Regions from separate parts of the Paenibacillus sp. J31P13 genome, predicted to be linked through region 1. Evidence: a T-box and tRNA genes for the amino acid it is inferred to sense, from the RefSeq annotation. Region 1 holds a T-box; the other holds one or more tRNA genes.

Evidence for each region. A T-box is a leader RNA that pairs with one kind of tRNA and senses whether it is charged. The one in region 1 lies ahead of metG (methionine--tRNA ligase), so its partner is inferred to be a tRNA-Met.
Region 2: it encodes a tRNA-Met, which carries the amino acid that the T-box ahead of metG (methionine--tRNA ligase) is inferred to sense. The anticodon was not compared.

What each region holds. Positions count from the first base shown of each region.
Region 1 covers NZ_JBWDNR010000007.1:168,787-178,966, forward strand. The annotation lists gene AC0YOD_RS21840 (MFS transporter) at 1-218, shown strand, start outside; gene metG (methionine--tRNA ligase) at 354-2,003, opposite strand; T-box leader at 2,045-2,307, opposite strand; gene AC0YOD_RS21850 (hypothetical protein) at 2,364-3,476, opposite strand; gene AC0YOD_RS21855 (ABC transporter ATP-binding protein) at 3,478-4,350, opposite strand; gene AC0YOD_RS21860 (hypothetical protein) at 4,334-5,119, opposite strand; gene AC0YOD_RS21865 (RNA polymerase sigma factor) at 5,100-5,639, opposite strand; gene AC0YOD_RS21870 (pentapeptide repeat-containing protein) at 5,862-6,290, opposite strand; gene AC0YOD_RS21875 (TetR/AcrR family transcriptional regulator) at 6,481-7,077, shown strand; gene AC0YOD_RS21880 (DUF418 domain-containing protein) at 7,074-8,156, shown strand; gene AC0YOD_RS21885 (hypothetical protein) at 8,211-9,224, opposite strand; gene AC0YOD_RS21890 (RNA polymerase sigma factor) at 9,211-9,768, opposite strand; gene AC0YOD_RS21895 (DMT family transporter) at 9,996-10,180, opposite strand, start outside.
Region 2 covers NZ_JBWDNR010000001.1:504,482-514,661, forward strand. The annotation lists gene AC0YOD_RS02025 (GNAT family N-acetyltransferase) at 1-201, opposite strand, end outside; gene AC0YOD_RS02030 (ABC transporter ATP-binding protein) at 468-1,148, shown strand; gene AC0YOD_RS02035 (efflux RND transporter periplasmic adaptor subunit) at 1,114-2,178, shown strand; gene AC0YOD_RS02040 (FtsX-like permease family protein) at 2,182-5,094, shown strand; gene AC0YOD_RS02045 (ABC transporter ATP-binding protein) at 5,106-5,990, shown strand; gene AC0YOD_RS02050 (ABC transporter substrate-binding protein) at 5,996-7,519, shown strand; gene AC0YOD_RS02055 (hypothetical protein) at 7,795-7,959, shown strand; tRNA gene AC0YOD_RS02060 (tRNA-Met) at 8,069-8,145, shown strand; tRNA gene AC0YOD_RS02065 (tRNA-Ile) at 8,182-8,258, shown strand; tRNA gene AC0YOD_RS02070 (tRNA-Leu) at 8,280-8,365, shown strand; gene rnhA (ribonuclease H) at 8,539-9,201, shown strand; gene AC0YOD_RS02080 (GntR family transcriptional regulator) at 9,446-9,814, shown strand; gene AC0YOD_RS02085 (ABC transporter ATP-binding protein) at 9,814-10,180, shown strand, end outside.

The sequences.
Region 1 (10,180 bases):
TCGGTACGCAGATGTCCAAGATGGCCCAAGACCAGCAAGGATATGTAGCGGGCTTAAACTCGGCATACACCAGTCTTGGGAATATCGCCGGACCTATCGTTGCAGGCTTTCTCTTCGATATCAATATCAACTTCCCGTATATCGCAGCATTCTTCATTTTAGTTTTATGTTACCTGTTATCAAGAAGAGCAAGACGAGTCGTGCAAATTTCTTCCTAAAATGATGAAGATGCTCCTTTTTGAGAATCATTCATTAAAGCCCTAATTCTTATACATCTCAAATGCGAAGTCCCGATAGGATTTTCTTATCGGGACTTCTATTGATCATCATCCGCTGAATCGGGATGGAAATGATTATCCATTCCGATTCAATTTCTTCTCAAGCAAGGCTGTTTCTTCCTCAATCCGACTGATATCCAATCGTTCAAATAATAAAGCCAGATTACAGATTTCTTGTTCCGCACCAACGTAAGACGGATGCCATTGCGGTTGTTCAAGCGACAAGAACCCTCTTATCTTTTCACATGAAAACGGAATAAACGGATTTAATAAATTTGCTGCATTAGCAATGATCTGCACGCATGTATACAACGTCTGACCGCAAGCACTTCTATCTTCTTTCACAGTAATCCAAGGTTTTTGTTCATCAAAATATTTATTAGCCTGCCTTATATAAGAAAAGATAAGCTCAATTGCCTCCTTCATATTTCCTGACTCTATGAGCTTGCCTGACTTTATATATAATGCTTCAATATGGTCCTCCCATTCCACCGAAAGCTCTCCATGGGGTACTTTACTGTCAAATGACTTCACTATAAATGCCAAAGTACGATTTACGAAGTTCCCATATGCGCCAAGCAACTCCCCATTATGGCTATAGATGAACTCTCTCCATGAAAAGTCAGTATCCCGCTTCTCTGGACCATTAGCTATCAGAAAATACCGTATAGAATCTGGATCGTACCGACTAATGATATCAGGAACCCAGACTGCCCAGTTCCGACTCGTCGAGAACTTTTGTCCCTCTAGTGTCATATATTCGCAAGCTATTACTTTATCGGGCAGGTGAAGATCGCCTACTCCCAGAAGAATCCCTGGCCAAATCAATGTATGAAACGGTACGTTATCTTTACCATGAACATAATAAGCAGTTATATTAGCTTGATCCTCCGACCAAAATATCCCCCATTTATTCCCTGTTTCTGCTGCCCACTGCTTACTTGCTGATAAATATCCGCATACTGCTTCAATCCATACGTAGATTTTCTTATCTTCAAATCCATTTATAGGCACATCAATCCCCCACGTTAAATCCCTTGTAGCCGCACGATCTTGAAGCCCTTCTTTTAAATATCGACTGGTCAAATTAACGGCATTTTCTCTCCACCCCGAAGCTTTAGCTGCGAACTGTTCCAATTCTTTTTGAAATTTCGATAAAGCAAGGTAATAATGCTCCGTTGGTCGTTCAACTGGCGTAGTTCCGCATAGCTTACAGCTTCTGTCCAACAAATCGGACGGGTCCAACAAGGTGGAGCAATAATCGCACTGATCCCCTCTTGCACGCTTTCCGCATTTGGGACAGTTGCCTTCTACATATCGGTCTGGTAAAAACCGTTGATCTACCTCGCAATAGGTTTGCAGGATTGTTTTTTTATACAAATGTCCGTTTTCTAGAAGCTTTAAAAAAATTTCTTGCACCACCTCATGATGAAAGGGCTGGTCTGTGCGAGTGTATAAGTCGTAAGAAAATCCTAATTGATTAAAGCAATCTACAAACTCCTGATGATATCGATCTGCGAAATCCCCCGGCGTTATACCTTCTTGGGCTGCTTGAACAGCTACTGGAGTTCCATGACAATCACTTCCAGAAACGTATAATACTTTTTCTCCTTTTGCACGAAAATATCTTGCCAGTACATCCCCAGGCAGCAAGCTTGCCAACCGACCTAGATGCAAGGAGCCGTTAGCATACGGCCAAGCACCCCCGATAAAAATGTTCGCCATCTTTTTTCCTCCTTTTTTAGACAACAAAAAACCCTCATCCCAAAAGGGACGAGAGTTATCTCACGTGTTACCACCCAAATTCATTAATGCCTTACGGCATTGACCTCTTCGGGTACGACGCTGCTTAGCGTTTATACCCTAGCACGTTAACGGATGCGGGTTCCGGCGCAGCCTACAACCTCATGAGGTTTCGATGCGCAGCTCTGAGACCATATTCCCACGGTTATTCTTTACTCCTTTTCAGCTGCCGGAGCTCTCTGTAAAAAGACTTTACCGCGGTACTCTTTCTCTTCTTAGCTTTTCTAAATATTCAAGTTATTGGATATATTACTGAACACTATATACAAAGTCAAGTATAATTTATACCACTTGCTTACGCTTCATGTTCCAATAAAGAAGCATTGTGAAAGCAGCTGACAAGACGATCGTCAATGTAATCGCTGCATATGGATACAAAATAGGTATGCCGAATAGGTTAATTGTTTTGAATGTAGCAAACAAATCATAAACAATCATGATATTGGTGAAGCTGAAGTCAAAAAGGATGTTCCATGATTTAAGATCTATTTTGAAGATGCTATTAATGGCAATTGGCAAGGCAAAGATAAAGCCCGAGATTAAAAATGAGAGAAGTGTATTTCGACATACTGCTGATATTAACAATACGAGCAGAGCAAGACCTAAAGCGGCCAGTGTGTGCATGCCAATTTGTACACCGATAAAGGACAATAAATCAAAATCATAAGGTGAATAGCGATATTGAAACAATTGCTGAAGCGGCGATTTCCATCCCCCATTGCCATAAGCAACAATGCGATACACTGAATTGTATACTACCCATAAACCAATTACGAAGATCACGTAAATGAACGAAGCGATAATTTTTGCTGACACATCTCGCGTTCTCCCGTATTTCGAGCTGAGATGGAACTGATCCATCCCGGTAGCATATTCATTCGAGAAGATGGAAGCTAGGCCCACGAGTATAAGTGCTCCACTGAGCAAAACTCCGAATATCTTTACAAAATCAATCATTTCAGCAGGGGCGCGATTATAGTATAATTTATCGAATTCTAATTGCTCCAGCATGCTGAGCTCAAGCTTCGTTTCACGCTGAGCAACTTGATTTTCACTATTCAGGTGTTGTTTTAATTCCTCCATACTCGCTTGTCGACGCTCTTCTAGCCCTACCAGTTGACTTATATTCTCATAAACGGCCAGCTTACCTTTTTCTTCCTCCGTTAGGCTTGAATGCTCATCCCATTTCTTCATCAACGCAGCATGCTCAGCTTCTGCACGTTCAATCTTCTCTTGGGTCAACTGCCCTTCCCAATCCTTATAATACGAAGAATTATTGGTTATTCGCTGGGCATTTAAGCTTATTGAGATAAGTCCAATTAAGACAATAAGGACAATATAAATACTTTTTTGACCAAAAATCTTTTGCAGCTCAAACTTTAGTAATGACTTCATATCACTTCATTTCCTCCTCGTCAAAATAGTACAAATATAAGTCCTCAAGATTAGGTATCGCCTTTACTGCATCTGCTTCCGGCTTTTGCTCAGACAGGATACGCATTTCGATGTACTCTTCCTTACTGGACATACTGATTATGCGATGTTTCGATTGAAGTGAGCTAACTTCACTTTGCCGAGCAGGAAAGGTCCATACCTTGCCATCTAGACGATCAAGCAGCAGCTGCGGCTTTGATTTCTCAATGAGCATACCCCGCTTCATTATTAACAGTTCCTTCGCAATGATCTCAATGTCCGTTACGATATGCGTGGACAACAATACGATTCGATCATTAGCAATCGTCGACAATAAATTGCGAAATCGAATGCGCTCCTTCGGGTCTAATCCAGCTGTCGGCTCATCGACGATAATTATTTTCGGATCGTTAAGCAGCGCCTGAGCAATTCCAACCCGCTGCTTCATTCCGCCGGACAGCTTGCCCACTTTCGTACGCTTCTCATTCGATAATTGAACTTCATGCAGCAAGCTTTCCACCTTCGCCTCGGCTTCCTGCTTATCAATGCCTTTAAGAGCCGCTATATAAAGCAAAAACTTCTCAACGCTAAAGTTTTTGTAAAAGCCCATATGCTGCGGCAAATAGCCGAGAAGATCCCTGTACCGTTCATTCAATAATTCAATGTCTACACCATCCAGCAGTACTCTGCCAGAGGTCGGTCTAACGACTGCAGCGAGTATGCGCATGAGTGTTGTTTTACCGGAACCATTGGCACCTAGAAAACCATAAACGCCTTCTGTTAACTCACAGGACACGTTATTCAGTGCTATTTTCTGTCCAAACTGCTTGCTTACTCTCTCAATGGATAATTTCATCTAATTGACCTCTCCTTAGCTGTTTCACTTGAAAAATTAGCAGTGCTACTGCAAGTATAGATATTACTCCACAAATCACTGACAGCAGAACATCTGACTGATGTGCAAAGTCCAATGTATTCGTTATCGTGATTGCAGCAAAAGACCAAATAACTAATGCAACCGGCGCGAATATAGGACCCGTTATTCGACGGCTTAAAGCAAGCCCAATGCTTGCCGTTACCGTAAGGGGAGCTGCCCAATAAATGACTAGCTTCGAGAGCAACAGAGGCTCTCCAAATAAATTGAAAATAGCGATTAATACGAAGCAAAGCAGCACGTTATAAGCTCCGACAGCAGTTAGCTTCATCAGCATCATCTGCTGCGCTGAAAATTTACAAGACATCTCCAGCTCAAGCAGACCTTCATCACGACCTCTAAATATTTCGAGCAGCCCAAGCAGAAACGGAAGAGGCGAAATCAACATCATAATGATATAAGGATCACCTTTCCCTAACCCCCAAACCAGCAGACCACAGAGGAAAAAGAGTGCGTTTAAAATCCAAAAAAACGGACGAATATGAAGCTGTTTCAAGCTTAACGGAAAAAACGATACAGACTTCTGGGTTGGTTGAACCACATAAGGTCTCAACACATCAATGGTTTGTGCGATTGCCTCATCACTGGGATATTCAACGCTATAATCAGTTAACAGCAATTGAAGCTCTTGATCTATTTCGTCAAGCTCATTCCAGTCGCTGGATCCTTTTTTAGTTTTGTTGCTGTTCATCGTCATCTCTCCTCAACAGCTTCTTCATCTTTTCAAGGCCCTGCCTCAGCCTGCCCTTAACCGTATTCTCATTGGCTCCGGTAATAACAGAAATTTCTCGAATTTTCAGATCATGATAATATTTGAGTAGTATGACTTCACTTTGAGCATCCGGCAAATCATTGATAACCTGCTTCAACTGTTTCCGTGTTTCTTTATTTTCAAAAATATAGGATACCGAATCAGCTTTACTCTGTTGATAATGCTCTTCGAACTCTGCGGCTGTCGATTGCTCGCGGTAGGCGGTCGATCGAAAATAATCTCGGCTGCAATTAATGGCAATCGTAAACAACCAGTTTCGGAACGTCCCTTTGCTTGAATACGTTGAAAGATTCCTCATCATTTTGATGAAAACGTCTTGCGTCAAATCATATGCGGTATGATTATTGCCTGTCTTGCGATATAGATAAGCGTAAACCTGCTTGTAATAGCGTTTGGTTAACACCTCCATAGCAGCTTGGCTGCCACTATTTATCTCCATAATTAACTGCTCATCAGTCGGCAATCTTCTCACCTCGTTAAGTAGAACGGCTCAAGTGTACATATAGTTGTAAAGCTACAGACAAGAATATTATGCCAAGACGTTGTCCTCATAACCCGATCGTACACGGGATTCGTTTTTTAGAAAAGCAGCTTTAAATCAGCAAAGGGCTGCCTCTCGGCAGCCCTTTGTTTTGACCTTATATTCCCCGTTTTGCTAATCTTATTTTTGCTCAGCAGATACGTACTGTTTGATCAATTCCTCGATGTTAACACCATTAATGATCAAACCAGATATATCACAGTTCACCAGATTAGCATTCGATAAATTGCAATCCGTTAACGTGGCATGTTGTAAATTACAATTGGTGAATTGTACAGGGGTTGTATTAAATGGAACATCCGGCTGGTTCGGGTTGCCGAAGCTAATGCATTGAAACCGCGCGCCGCCCCACTGTGCACCATCGATCACTAGCTCACTCAAATTAGCATCGGAAATATGTAGTCTCGTCAAATTCACATCATTCATTTTCATTCCCATAAGATTGCAGCATTCAAGCGAGAACTGCTCTGCTCGAACATTATTGAAGCTAGAATCCGTAACATCCGAATTAATTACGGTTAGGACATCTTTTTGATTTTCTACTTTCAACTCTTAATCACTCCCATAATAGATAGTTGAATTATTCCCATTTTAAACCATTAACTTATTGTTGTACATGATACTGTTGGCATGTGAGTATGAAGGAACAATAATTTTTTATTGCAAAAAGAAACAATCTCCTGTACATTAAACTTACCGAACGGTAAGTAAGTGAAATAAACAGGAGGATATGAGTGGAATGAAAGATGGGAATGTACCTTCGACGTATGCAAAAATTTTGGAAACAGGTTACCGTCTTTTCGCTGAGCACGGATTTGAAAAAACAAGCATGACTATGATCGCCAAAGAACTAAAAATATCAAAGCCTGCTTTGTATTATCATTTTGTATCAAAAGAAACGATTATTGATGTGCTCTTCGATGAGATATGCAAAAGCATTGGATTCCATAATTTTTTCGATATCAGTGCTTACTCGAAAGACAATTTTAAAGAAAAGTTTATTTCAGATGGACTTAACATGATTAGCATCCAGAATGAAGATATGTATTATGCTCGTATCATGAATCAGTTCCAAGCACTGAGCTATAGAGACCCCAAGTATTCTCAAAAATTGATTGAAAGCTTGGACGGTTATACGACGGGCTTTGCCCAGTTGTTACGCCATGGTGTTTCAATTGGCGTTATCGAGGATCGTCATGTGCTTCTTCATGCCCAAATGCTCACCATGATTATTGACAGCATGGATAACTTTATCAGCTACGGCTTAGAGTATGCCTATGAGGACATATGGACTAAAACCGTACTAACCGTCTTGGAAGGAGACCCGCGGAAATGAACCTATCTTCGACGCCTCGTATAACTGCTCTCGATTATGCAAGAGCCTGGGCGATTTTCGGAATGATTATCGTTAACTATAAGCTTGCAATGCTGGCAGAGAACGATGGTTCAGAATGGTTGAGAGCAATAGCGGGTCTATTCGAAGGGAGAGCTTCTGCTTTGTTTGTCATACTGGCAGGCATAGGCGTATCATTAATGACCGCAAAAGCAAGAAGCTCGAGGGATAAGGAGATCATTCGTCAAAGCCGTCACTCCCTGTACCGACGATCCGTTTTCCTACTTGTAGTCGGCATACTTTTGTTGTTAACCGGCTGGACTGCTGACATTTTACATTATTACGCGGTATTCATGCTTGCAGCTTCCGTATTGATTACCTTATCCGATAAAAAAATAATTGTTCTGTCCGCAATTATTTTGCTGCTATCTCAGCTTGGATTGATCCTGTTTGATTACAGTAAAGGCTGGGATTCAAGCTTTCACGTATATATGGACTTTTGGACGGGAAATGGATTTATACGCAATCTTGTATTTAATGGCTTCCATCCTATCTTTCCTTGGGCATGCTTTTTTCTATTTGGTATGTGGATTGGCAGAAAGCGTTGGCTAATCAGGGAAAAACAGCCGCGGCTTCTGCTCTATTCGTTATCAGGGACAGTGATTTTCGAGGCAATATCCTATTGGCTTATCAATTGGACCTCACCTGTACTAGACAGAGAATCTGCTGCCTATCTCTTTACGACAAAGCCAATGCCTCCCACGACCCTTTATGTTCTCTCTGCAACATGCTCGGCTGTAGCCATTATTTCAATCAGTATTTTTATAGTTGATAAATTCGAGAAATCCCTTCTAACCAAAGCGATCATTCATACCGGTCAGCTATCTTTATCACATTATATCGGGCACATTATAATTGGATTAGGTTTTCTTGAGACAATTAATTATTTGGAAAATGGAAAGCTGTCTTTCGCAATCGCATACGGCTGTGCTTATTTCATTATTGCCATCGTTTTTTCGCATGTTTGGAGAAAATGGGTGAAGAGGGGTCCGGTAGAGATGATTCTCAGAAAAATATGCTGAGTCGCTTTTGACAGCTGCACGCTTACTATAGCAAAGGCGCATGTATCTAAATCATTATTTTATTTCCGATACGACTGTGCCTTTGTTAATATCTTCTAAGCTATAGCCAAGCATGCTCCACTTATTATCTTCAAAATGATAACTCGTTACCAGTATGGCAAGAGAATTCAGTTGTAAATTTCCAAACCAGATCAATCTTTTCGTTTTTAAAATATGGTCTTCCACATCAATTGATGAAATGGGATCCACATTCACTGCATTTGATCCTTTTAATAAGGTGGCATCGAGTTCTTTTAACTGATCTTCAGCCATTTGCACAGTCCAGCTGCGTTTATCCCCAGTAGAGATCATATTAAAGTCATTGCTGGATGGACGAAAGGTTACGGTATAGTTTGTATTTATCTCCTCAGGTAACGGTGCTTCCTTATACTGCCCTTTGTCTTCCACGTATATATGAAGGGCATGAGCACCCAATCCGCCGTTTGCATTCTCATCCGTCTCCAAGATGATGTCTGAGTTCCCATCTGCCGTTATATCAGTCACATGGATATCAACCGGATTCATCACATACCCATCAACGAAAAACTTCTGGATCAGCTTTCCTTTCGCGTCCCAAATCCCTAGATAATCTGTATTTCCCTGTTCTGTTGTAAGGGGAGCCTGTACTAGGGCGATGGTTGCTCCCTTCATAGAATCAAGCAAATCCTCTTTCTTGCTTATTAGAATTTCAGCGCCCTCTTCTATCGTTAGTCCTTCTACAACGTGGAATTTTTCTGATTCTTGATTGGTAGTGACCAGCATAGACGTTTTAGAATCCGATGGGCTGATCTTATCCATCGTGCTCCATCCAGCCAATAGACTCCTTAATTGATCTCCATTTACTAGGATCATTATTAATGCAAAAGTGATTACCGCTCCACTGCCGATCATTGGAGTCAATCGCTGAAACCGGCTCTTTTTCTTCAAAAGGCGCTTCTCAACGTGCTCCATCCATTTGTTGTCGGAGCTTTCGTTAGCAAATGGAGGGTCTATTAAATCCGTTTCCCAATGAAGTTCAGCTTTCCCCATAGAACACCTCATCCTTTCCTTTGTACATTTCATTCACTTTATTTCTTGCTCTGTGCAGCCTCACCTTTACTGCCGATTCAGAGATCTGCAGCAAGGCTGCTATTTCTGCTATGGATTGTTGATGGTGTACATATAACGTAATGACTTCTCTAAGCTTAATAGGCAAACTCAAAACCGCCTTCCAAGCGTCCTTTAAGCCTAGCTGTTCAAAATATTCTCTCTCAGCCGAGGGATTGCTGCCTTTTTCTATGATGTAATCGACTAGGGTCACTTTACGTAAAAAAGCTGATCGCCGATAATCAACTGCAATGTTGCGAGTAATGGAAAACAACCATGTCTTCACAGAGGATTCTCCACGAAACGTATCTAGTTTATCGTAAGCTCTCACAAAAACATCTTGTCTAATGTCATCTGCCAGGCTTCGTTGACGTGTTAAGGAGAAAGCAAAATTCCACACATCTTGTCCATACTGTATCATTAGATTTTGCAAAATTTCATTTTTATTATGTCCGCTCGATAAATACTTTAAGTATTCAAAACCCATCTTGCTCACCCCTCATGAATCAGACGTTTGAACGGTAAATAGGTTACATTTATAGGAAATGTTTTTCCTGTGTCTGACTACTTCATGAAATAGAAAAAGAGGAGCTGCTGGTTAGCAGGCTCCTCTTCTATCACGCACTATTTTTGTTGAGCGATATTTATATATCATGCATCCAGCATGTTCATAATAAAACGGTTCCGGTAGACTCCCTTAAGAATTATGGCCGATTACTCGCCTTTACTGCGGGTCATGAGCCACAAAACCAACCAAATAAGGATGAAGCCTAGAAGCTGGCCTACAGTCAGCTTCTGACCAAATACCAACCAGTTCATGCATACGCCCACTGCTGGAAAAGCAAGCTCTGCAAGCGTCGCAAAGAACGCCTTGGTTGACGCCAGCCCCTTGTAATAAA
Region 2 (10,180 bases), on a different contig from region 1:
TCTAGCTTTCCGGACATAAGCTTCTGATTCTTCAACAGGAGGAATGTTTCTAGCAAATGGGAGCCAAGGCCTTAATTCATTGGCGCTCCCTCTAACAGCTTCATTTAATGGAGCTCCGTCTCCCCACTGGGGTGCGCGAATAATCAAATTCTCTGTTTCGAATTGTTCGGGAAATGAAAGTAAGATAGGATTAATGCCCATAGTTAATCTCCTAAAATCTAGATATATTTTCTCGATAATAGCATGAATAAGAAAGGAGAGGCAATAACATTTGACATCTGAATTTGTCAATACAAAAAGTTTATAAAAGATGTAAGAATTAGGCGTAACTTTTTGAGCGTGTCCCTCGTCTATCATGTAAGATGAGAATTATGAAGGTTTTTTTAGCCTTATTAAAGGAGGGATCGGTAGCGCTCATGGCTACATCGCAGGAAGCTGAACAAATAACCGAGCCGCAGCTTGAACCCATGGAAGAAGAGCGTATTTTACTGACAGTAAAGGATGTAGAACGTACTTTTCAAGTTGGGGGTTCACCGCTTCATGTATTAAAAGGGATTAACATGGAATTGAAAGAAAGACAGCTTGTTATGCTTAGAGGCCGTTCAGGCTCTGGTAAAACGACGCTTCTAAATTGCTTGGGCGGTCTCGACACACCCAGCAATGGAGAAATTTTGTTTAACGGCTTAGCTTTTCACAAGATGAGCGATGATAAGCGGACGTTGGTCCGGCGCAAGCATATGGGTTTTATTTTCCAGGCCTTTGCGCTAATGCCGCTATTATCGGCTTGGGAAAATGTTGAGCTTTCTCTTCGTATGGCGGGCATTCCTCGTGCTCAGTGGCGAGAGCGAGTTGCGCAATGTCTGGAACTCGTTGGCTTAGAGCGGAGAATGCATCATAGACCCTTTGAGCTCTCAGGCGGTGAACAGCAACGTGTGGCAATCGCTAAGGCAATCGCACATAAACCAATGCTGCTGCTGGCGGATGAGCCGACGGCGGAGCTTGATACAGGTATGTCAGCTCAAATTATGGCCGTTTTCCAAAATATCATTCGCACTGAACAAGTTACTATTTGTATGACTACACATGATCCTACGATTTTGGAGGTTGCCGACAATGTTTATGAAATGGTGGACGGGAGATTTATTTAAACGTTCAATGGTTGTTGTGATGAGCGTTTCATTGGTGTTTGCAAGTGGTTGCTCCTTGCTCCCCAAAGAACAAGAGGAAGAGGTATTGCCGGAGATTAATCCTGCGCAAATATCCAAAAAACCAGAGTATGAGGTTACCACAGCAAATCTCGAGACTAAGATTCCGGTTATCGGAAAGCTTATTTCTTTGGAAGAAGAAACAATGTTCTTTGATTTAGAGGGTAAATACTTGAAAGAGCTTTATGTAAAGGTAGGACAGAGCGTTGAAGCAGGTCAAATCATAGGCGAGCTTGATGTTGATGATTTGGTCAAATCTTTGCGTTTAGAGAAGCTAGCCTTCAAAAAAGAAGAAATAACGATGAAGGAGACGCTTCGTCAACGTGATGAGATGGATCCGATTGATTTTGAGGAAAAATCGATTATGTTTGAAGAGAAAAAGCAGAAGCTTCTAGATATGGAAGAGGAGATTGGAAAAGCAAACTTGGTCTCCCCATTTAGCGGCACAATCGTATCTGTATCTGTGCAAAAGGGCGACTTGATTAAAGCTTACACACCCATCGCAATAGTTGCGGATACGAGTCAAATCGTACCTGCTGCGAAGCTTACCAAAACGGAACTTGAAAAGGTTGCGGTAGGTATGGAAGTTTCCGTAAATATCACCAGTGTAGGTACTTTTAAAGGCAAGGTGAAGCAGCTTCCGTATAAGGTAACTGAGCAGAACAACGGCGGCGGTGGCAATGGGGAAACGAAACCAGAACGTCCAGAGGATTTCCTAATCGTTGAAATTAAAGACTTGCCAAAGACGGCTAACCGCGGCGCTCCGCTATCCATCAACATTATTACGAAGAGAACTGAAAATGCCATTGTCATTCCTCCTTCAGCGCTTCGTTCTATCGGCTCCCGTACGTATGTGCAAGTTATTGATGCTAACGGTAAACGAGAGGTCGATGTAGAGGTAGGTCAACAAAACTCTACTCAAATCGAGATTCTTAAGGGGCTAGAGCCCGGGCAGAAAGTCGTAGGTCGATAGCCAATGGGAATTCCGTTGTTTCGTTTTTTGTTCCGCAAAATGTGGAACACGCGTTGGCTTACGTTAAGCACGCTGGCCGGTCTTACTTTAGCGGTAGCTTTCGCAACGAGTATACCGATGTACGCAGACGGCGCTCTAAAGAGAGTCGTAGCCGAATCTCTGCAGAAGAAAAGTGAAGGCTTACCGGCAGGATCGCTGCTTATGCGTTATCAATCACCTTCAGGTGGGAAGACGGACACAAAGTCGCTGGCAGAGGTCCAGCGTTACATTTCTGAGGGTGTGCCGAAAGAAATTGGGTTTCCATTTCAAACCTTTGTTAACAGCTATTCCATTCGAAGCTCGGAAGTTGTGCCCGAGGATCCTTCCAAGGTAGATGCTGGCCGCAATCGTCAGCTTACTATTATGAGCATGTCTGGGCTGGAAAAAAGCACAGAGCTGACGCAAGGCAGATGGTTTGTTAACGCTGAAGGGGACGGAACCAATTTCGAAGCGGTTATGTTCGAAGAAGCAATGTACAGAAATGATATACATATCGGCGATGTTTTTGAGTATCCGATATACGGCGGACTTGATCTAACACTTAAGGTCAAAGTCGTCGGGGCGGTAAAACCGCTTGATGATACAAGTTCATATTGGTATCAAGGCATGGAGGGATTACTGAATACGTTCCAAATCAGTGATGTAGCATTCAACAAAGCGCTGCTAGAAAAGAACAAGATTCCTCTTCACAATGCAAGCTGGTATTACGCGTTTGATTTATCGGAGATTAAAACAAGCCAGTTGACACCGCTCGGTCGAACGCTAGAGCGACTCAACATCGAATTGTATCAGCGTCTGAAAGATACAAGAGTGGAAATTTCCTTCGCTTCCACGCTGACGGAGTTTAAGAAGCAAAGCTTGCAGCTGCAAACCTTGCTGTTCACGCTAGCTGCACCTATGCTAGCGATGGTTTTTTACTTCATTGCGATGAACGCACGTCAATCGTTGGATAAACAACGAAGCGATATTGCAGTGCTCCGAAGCCGCGGCTCCAGTACAAGGCAGATTATATGGATTTATTTGCTTGAAGGACTGCTGCTGGGCGGAATATCACTTGCAATAGGACCGTTTATCGGATGGTTTATGGCGAAGAGCATCGGATCAGCCAATGGCTTTCTATCCTTCGTCAGTCGTAAGTCGATTCCTGTTGGCTTCTCTACGGAAGCGATCATTGCAGGCGTGGCAGCTGTAGTGCTTGCACTTCTTGCGACGATTATACCTGCTATCATTTATGCCAGGTCTTCAATCGTAAACTACAAGCAGGAGCTTGCAAGATCCGATCGAAAGCCAGGCTGGCAGCGCTGGTATCTTGATGTACTGCTAGTCGGTGCCGCAGGCTACGGCTGGTATATGTTTAACGAGCGGCAAATGCTTACGTTCCAAACGGGAATGACTACAGATCAGTTAAATGTTCAACCATTCCTATTTTTCGTACCTGCATTAGCCATTTTTGCTCTTGGACTATTTTGCTTGCGTTTGTTTCCGTGGTTCCTGAAGCTATTTAATTGGCTGGGACGCAAATTTTTGCCAGTGCCTATTTATTTAACGCTAACACAGCTTTCACGCTCTTCTAAAGGCTATTATCCGCTTATGATTTTATTGGTTTTGACACTTGGGCTTGGCGTATATAATGCTTCTGCAGCTCGAACCATCGATTTGAATTCGACAGAAAGAACCTTATATAAATATGGTACAGATGTCACAATTCAGACCGTATGGGAAGGCTCACCGGAGATTATACAACCATCCGGAGGGAATTCTGGTTCTGGCGGCGGAACAGGTGGAGGAAATGGCGGTGGCTCGGGCGGTGGATCTGGTGGCGGGTCTGGCGGAGGAAATGGAGGAGGCGGTGGCGGCGGTCAAACCGTGCCATCGCGTACTTTATACACGGAACCTCCTTTTGAGTTATTCCGAACGCTAGAAGGAGTAGAAGCTGCAGCACGTGTTTTGCAGACAAAAGGGAATATCGTTATTTCTGGGAAATCGATCGGTCAAGGTACTGTAATGGGTATCGATAACGTCGATTTTTCGAAAGTAGCATGGTTCCGAAATGATTTGTCTCCGGTTCATCCTTTCTATTATTTAAATAATTTAGGACTGTATGAGCATGCAGCTATTATCCCATCCAAGGTAGCCGAGAAAAATCAATTGAAGCTCGGTGACCCTATTTCAGTTGGTTTCCCAGATGGGATGATTGAGTTTACCGTAGTGGGCATCCTGCCGTATTGGCCTAGCCAGTATCCGGATAAATCACCATTCGTCATTACCAATCTGGATTATATTTATGATCAGCTTCCAATTATGCCTTACGAGGTTTGGTTGAAAATGAAGCCTGATGCGAAGCTTGGACCTATTATTGAGTCTCTTCAAAAAGCTGGTATTGAGCTGGCTACCGTGAAGGACGTAAGAGCTGAGCTATTAACTCAGTCCAAACATCCAACAAGGGGCGGCGTTTTCGGTATTCTAAGCTTAGGATTCCTTGTATCAGTCATTATTACGTTGGCAGGTTATATCCTTTATTGGTTCTTTAATCTGTCAGGTCGAGTCGTTCAATTTGGGGTTCTTCGCGCAATGGGACTCTCGCGCAGGCAGCTTACTGGCATGCTGTTGCTGGAGCAAGTATTTACGGCAGGTCTTGCGATAGGGCTTGGCGTATTAATCGGTAAAGCGGTCAGCTTGCTCTTCCTGCCATTCCTGCAAACGACCGAAAATGTTGCTGAAACGGTACCGCCGTTCCGTGTAATCTTCAATTCAAACGATACCAATCAGTTATTTATTGTAGTTGGATTTATGATGCTGGTTGGCGCACTGATACTCTTCCTGCATATTCGTAGGCTGAGAGTCCATCAGGCGGTCAAGATGGGAGAGGAACGTTGATGACGACAGCGATGATCGATTGCGAAGGATTAGTAAAAATATACAAAACCGATGATCTAGAGGTTGTCGCCCTGCAAGGCTTGAATTTAAAAGTCAATGAAGGCGAGCTAATGGCAATCATCGGAAATAGCGGCAGCGGGAAATCAACTCTTCTCAATACGTTGGGCGGTCTTGATCGCCCTTCTGCTGGTCAGGTTAAAGTGGGACCTTGGGATTTGTTGAAAATTACCGAAGAAGATCTAGTCAGTTATAAGCGGGAAACAGTAGGCTTCATTTGGCAAAATAACGCCCGAAACCTGCTGCCGTACCTCTCTGCGCTAGAAAACGTAGAAATGCCAATGATGCTCTCAGGCAAGGTTGATCGTGCTTATGCGAAGCAACTACTGGAGTGGGTAGGGCTGAAGGAGCGTATGCATAACAAGCTTCATCAGCTCTCAGGCGGGGAGCAACAACGGGTTGCTATTGCGATCTCGTTGTCCAATAGACCAAAGCTACTTCTAGCTGATGAACCGACTGGCTCCGTAGATACGGCAACCTCCGACTTGATTATGGGTATTTTCCGTAAGCTTAACCGTGAAATTGGAATTACAATCGTCATTGTAACGCATGATTTGTCACTAGCAAGCAAGGTGGATCGTGTCGTTGCCATTCGCGATGGATTAACGAGTACGGAGTTTATAAAGCGAAATCCGAATATTAATGCGGATGGCGAAGCAGAGCTTGTCGTAGCTGGAAACTTGCAAACGATTCATGAAGCCTATGTTGTGGTTGACCGAGTCGGACGCTTGCAAGTGCCAAAGGAGTATCTCACAGCTCTAAATATTAAAGATAAAGCTACAATGGAGTTTGACGGTGAGCGGATCATTATTACTCCGCCTAAATCATTGGGGGGTTAAATCGAATGAATAACAGACGAGTATTGAAATCAAAATTTCTTAAATTCACGATGATTAGCTTAACACTTACACTGCTGATCGGCTTGCTGTCAGCATGCAGTGGGAGCGGCAGTGATTCCACAGAGAAACGTGTATTGCGTATAGGCGTTCTATACGGCGGCTCGGACAACGAACCATATTTCCGTCAGCAGTATACAGATATGTACGAAATGACACATCCAAATATTACGTTTGAAATCGTAGGTGCAATTAATTACGATGATCAAAGATTTAATCAACCAGAAGACTCAAGTAAACCAGTAGAGCAACCGGATCCTTATGAGAAGATGAAAGAAATGCTCAATGGTCAAAATCCTGTTGATGTTGTCGTTCTTGACTACAATATGCTGCGCCGTTTAACACAGGATAACTTGCTGAAGCAGCTTGATCCACTCATTACACAGGATAAATTCGATTTAACTGATTATGTTCCGACTGTTATTAACGGTATCAAAGCCGCAGGTGACGGTAATTTATTTGCACTCACACCGACTTTCAGCTCTTCAGCACTTTTTTATAATAAAAAAATGTTTACAGATAAAGGACTAACACCTCCAACTGACAAGATGGAATGGAAGGAAGTTCTTAATCTTGCAAGAACGGTAGCAGATGGTGAAGGAGAGGATCGTAAGTTTGGCTTCTCGTTTAACCGCTGGTCAGGTTCTGACGGCTATGGTGATATGCAAAATTATGCTTCTTCGCTGCAGTTGAAAACGTGGGATGACAAAGGCGAGAAAATGCTTGTCAACACGGCTCAATGGGAAGATGTATGGAGTACTGTTGCGTCGCTATACAATGATAAAATTATTCCTAATCAGGAGTATATGAACAAAATGTACGAGAAGCAAAGTCAAACTGGCGGCTATGATCCGTTCTATGGTGACTTATTCATCAAAGGAAAAATTGCAATGACTATCGGTGAATACGGTTATATCAATGAACTGAAAAAAGCACAAGACAACGCATCGAAAATTAAAGATTTTGAAGCAGTAGATTGGGATGTAGTAACCGTACCGGTTAGTCCTTCTGATCCTGAGGTTGGAGGCAGCATTGGGTTAAGCCAATTGATGGGTATCAATGCAAAGGCACAAAATGATAAAGATGCTTGGGAATTTATTAAATTTACGAATGGCCGGGATTGGGCTAAGCTCAAATCAAGAAGCCTTTATGAGATGGTTGCGCGTAAAGAATTTTTGACGCCAATTGGCGGACTTCAATACAATATGGATGCTTTCACATCACTGAGACCTATCCCGCCTTCATCTGCGGATCCAGATAAGCTTTATCGTGAAAAGCCTGGTATTTATGAAGCATCGAATTCCAGCTATGAGCTGTTCCAGGAAGTGCTGAAAGGGACGAAGACAGCAAAAGAGGCTCTGGCGGAGTGGGAAACGAAGGGTAATGCGGTGTTAGAGAAAATAAAGGCTAATCCGAATGGTGGAGGCACCGATGGATCAATCGGTATTATGCCAATGCCTAGAGGTGAATAAAGAAACAAGAAAGCCCACAATCGGCCTAGAGTCGATTGTGGGCTTTCTTTTGGTTATATGTCTATTCATAGTTGAGAAAGCTTTTACAGGCGGCAATACGAGCTGCTGTGTCTCAAGGATATCCATTAATAGGCATAATCATGATTGATGTGAAGGGTGATAGGAAGTCGATTTCATTTGTTCTAGCTTGCTTGTTTTATCCTGAATTAGGGTATTCTAAGTTTCACATACTTAAAGAAGCAATTATTAAAATTCATTTATAAGGAGGGATAGAGATGAGATGGGTATACTGGGTACGACTGTATGAAACGAAGTTTCAAGCGGGGTGCCTTGTCAAAAGGATGGAGAATGATTGGTGGATTTACGGTTATGAATCACCTCACGAAGTAGAAGTATTTCGCTCGCGAAAAGGCCGCTATGGCGTGCGTTTTATACCTTAAAAAAATATTAAAAATAAATTAGTATAATTTGCTTGACTTAAAACCCCCTCCTGTAGTATATTATTTTATGTCGCCATTTCAAATAGCTTTGAAACAAATGGATATACGTCGCGGGGTGGAGCAGCCCGGTAGCTCGTCGGGCTCATAACCCGAAGGCCGCAGGTTCAAATCCTGCCCCCGCAACCAACCTTTCGATCAATACGTTGAAATATACGTTTTCGAGGGCCCTTAGCTCAGTTGGTTAGAGCGGTCGGCTCATAACCGATTGGTCGGGGGTTCGAGTCCCTCAGGGCCCACCATTTGCAAAGCTCTTACAACATGCCGGGGTGGCGGAACTGGCAGACGCACAGGACTTAAAATCCTGCGGTGGGTGACCACCGTACGGGTTCGATTCCCGTCCTCGGCATACCTATTAAAACCTAGTAAAGACTAGTGCTTTACTATAGGGATTAATAAACTGAATGCTTACATAGTAATAGAATGAGATCCTTGCTTTACACAATCTGAGATTAATCACAGATTGTAGTAAAGGGGGATTTTTTTCTTGAGAAAAGATAATATGGGCGGAGGCTTCGAACAATGGCAGCAAGCAAGCATTATGTAGTTTGGGTTGGCAAACAAAGCGGTGTGTATGAGACATGGAAGCAATGCCAAGAACAAGTGAATGGATATCCAGAGGCTAAATATAAATCTTATGAGTCAAAGGCTGAGGCGTTGACTGCTTTCAAGGAAGGCTGGAAAAGTCACTGGGGCAAAGGTAAAGCGCCAATTAAGGACAAACCTCAACAATCTACCTTTGGCGCACAGAAGCGCTCCTCAGAGCCTGCTGAGCAATCAATAGATTATGATAGTATTTCTGTTGATGTTGGCACAAGGGGGAATCCCGGACCGGTAGAATACAAAGGCGTGGATACAGGGACTGGGGATATATTGTTCTATGTAGGCCCAATTCCGAACGGAACGAATAATCTTGGTGAGTTTATCGCTGTGATCCATGGGCTTGATTACTTGAAGAAACAAGGCAGCAGCAAAACTATCTATAGTGATTCAAGGACTGCTCTTGCTTGGATACGAAACAAGAAGGTTGCTTCAACCTTGACCAGAGATGCTTCGACGAAGCAGATTTGGGAATTGGCTGATTGGGCATTAGATTGGTTGAAGACAAATACGTATGACAATAAAATTGTTAAATGGAATACGGAAGAGTGGGGAGAAATTAAAGCGGATTTTGGACGTAAATAAAAAGCAATGATAGATGATCACCATAAGGATGAAATTATTATTTTGTAAAAAAACTCGGTTTTAACACTTGCAACAACAAGTGTTGAGACCGAGTTTTTTTGTGGAATGAATATTGGAATCGACTTAATAAATAGTGTGATAAACAGTGGGAACAGCCTATTTTTGTAAAATTCGTTGACAATGATCCCTTTAGGTTGTATGGTTAGTTACATGAGTAGTTAACCAGTTTGGTGGTGATAGAGAAATGGCATTTTTGATTGATGACAGCCGCCCTATATTTGTTCAAATTGCAGAACGAATCGAAGATGACATTATTGAGGGTGTACTGCCTGAGGAATCGCAAGTTCTTTCAACGAACCAGTTTGCAGCCTTTTACAAGATCAATCCGGCAACAGCCGCGAAGGGTGTAAACATGCTCGTTGACGAAGGAATTTTGTACAAAAAGCGAGGGATTGGCATGTTTGTGGCAGAGGGTGCTCGTGGGAAAGTAATTGAGAAGCGGAAAGAACTATTCTTCGAAGAGTTTGTAGTGACGATGGTTCGAGAAGCGAAGAAGCTTGGCATCACAGCTGATCAATTAACGGAAATGATCCGGAGAGGGGATAATTCATAATGGGTAAAGTAGTCGAGTTGGATCGGTTGACGAAGTCGTATGGAGATGTGAAGGCAGTAAATAATGTCAGTTTCACCATGGAAGAAGAGAAAATCTACGGATTGCTGGGCAGGAACGGGGCAGGGAAGACGACGATCATGCATATGATAACAGCGCAGCTGTTCGCAACTAGCGGGGAACTAAGAGTATTCGGAGAGCATCCCTACGAAAATAATGGCGTACTCAGTCAAATTTGTTTTATCAAGGAGAGCCAGAAGTATCCTGATGTTTATCGTATTTTGGATGTGCTGAACACGTCTGCTTCCTTGTTTCCCAACTGGGATAACGATTATGCGCTCTCATTAGCAGAGGAGTTTCGCCTTCCGC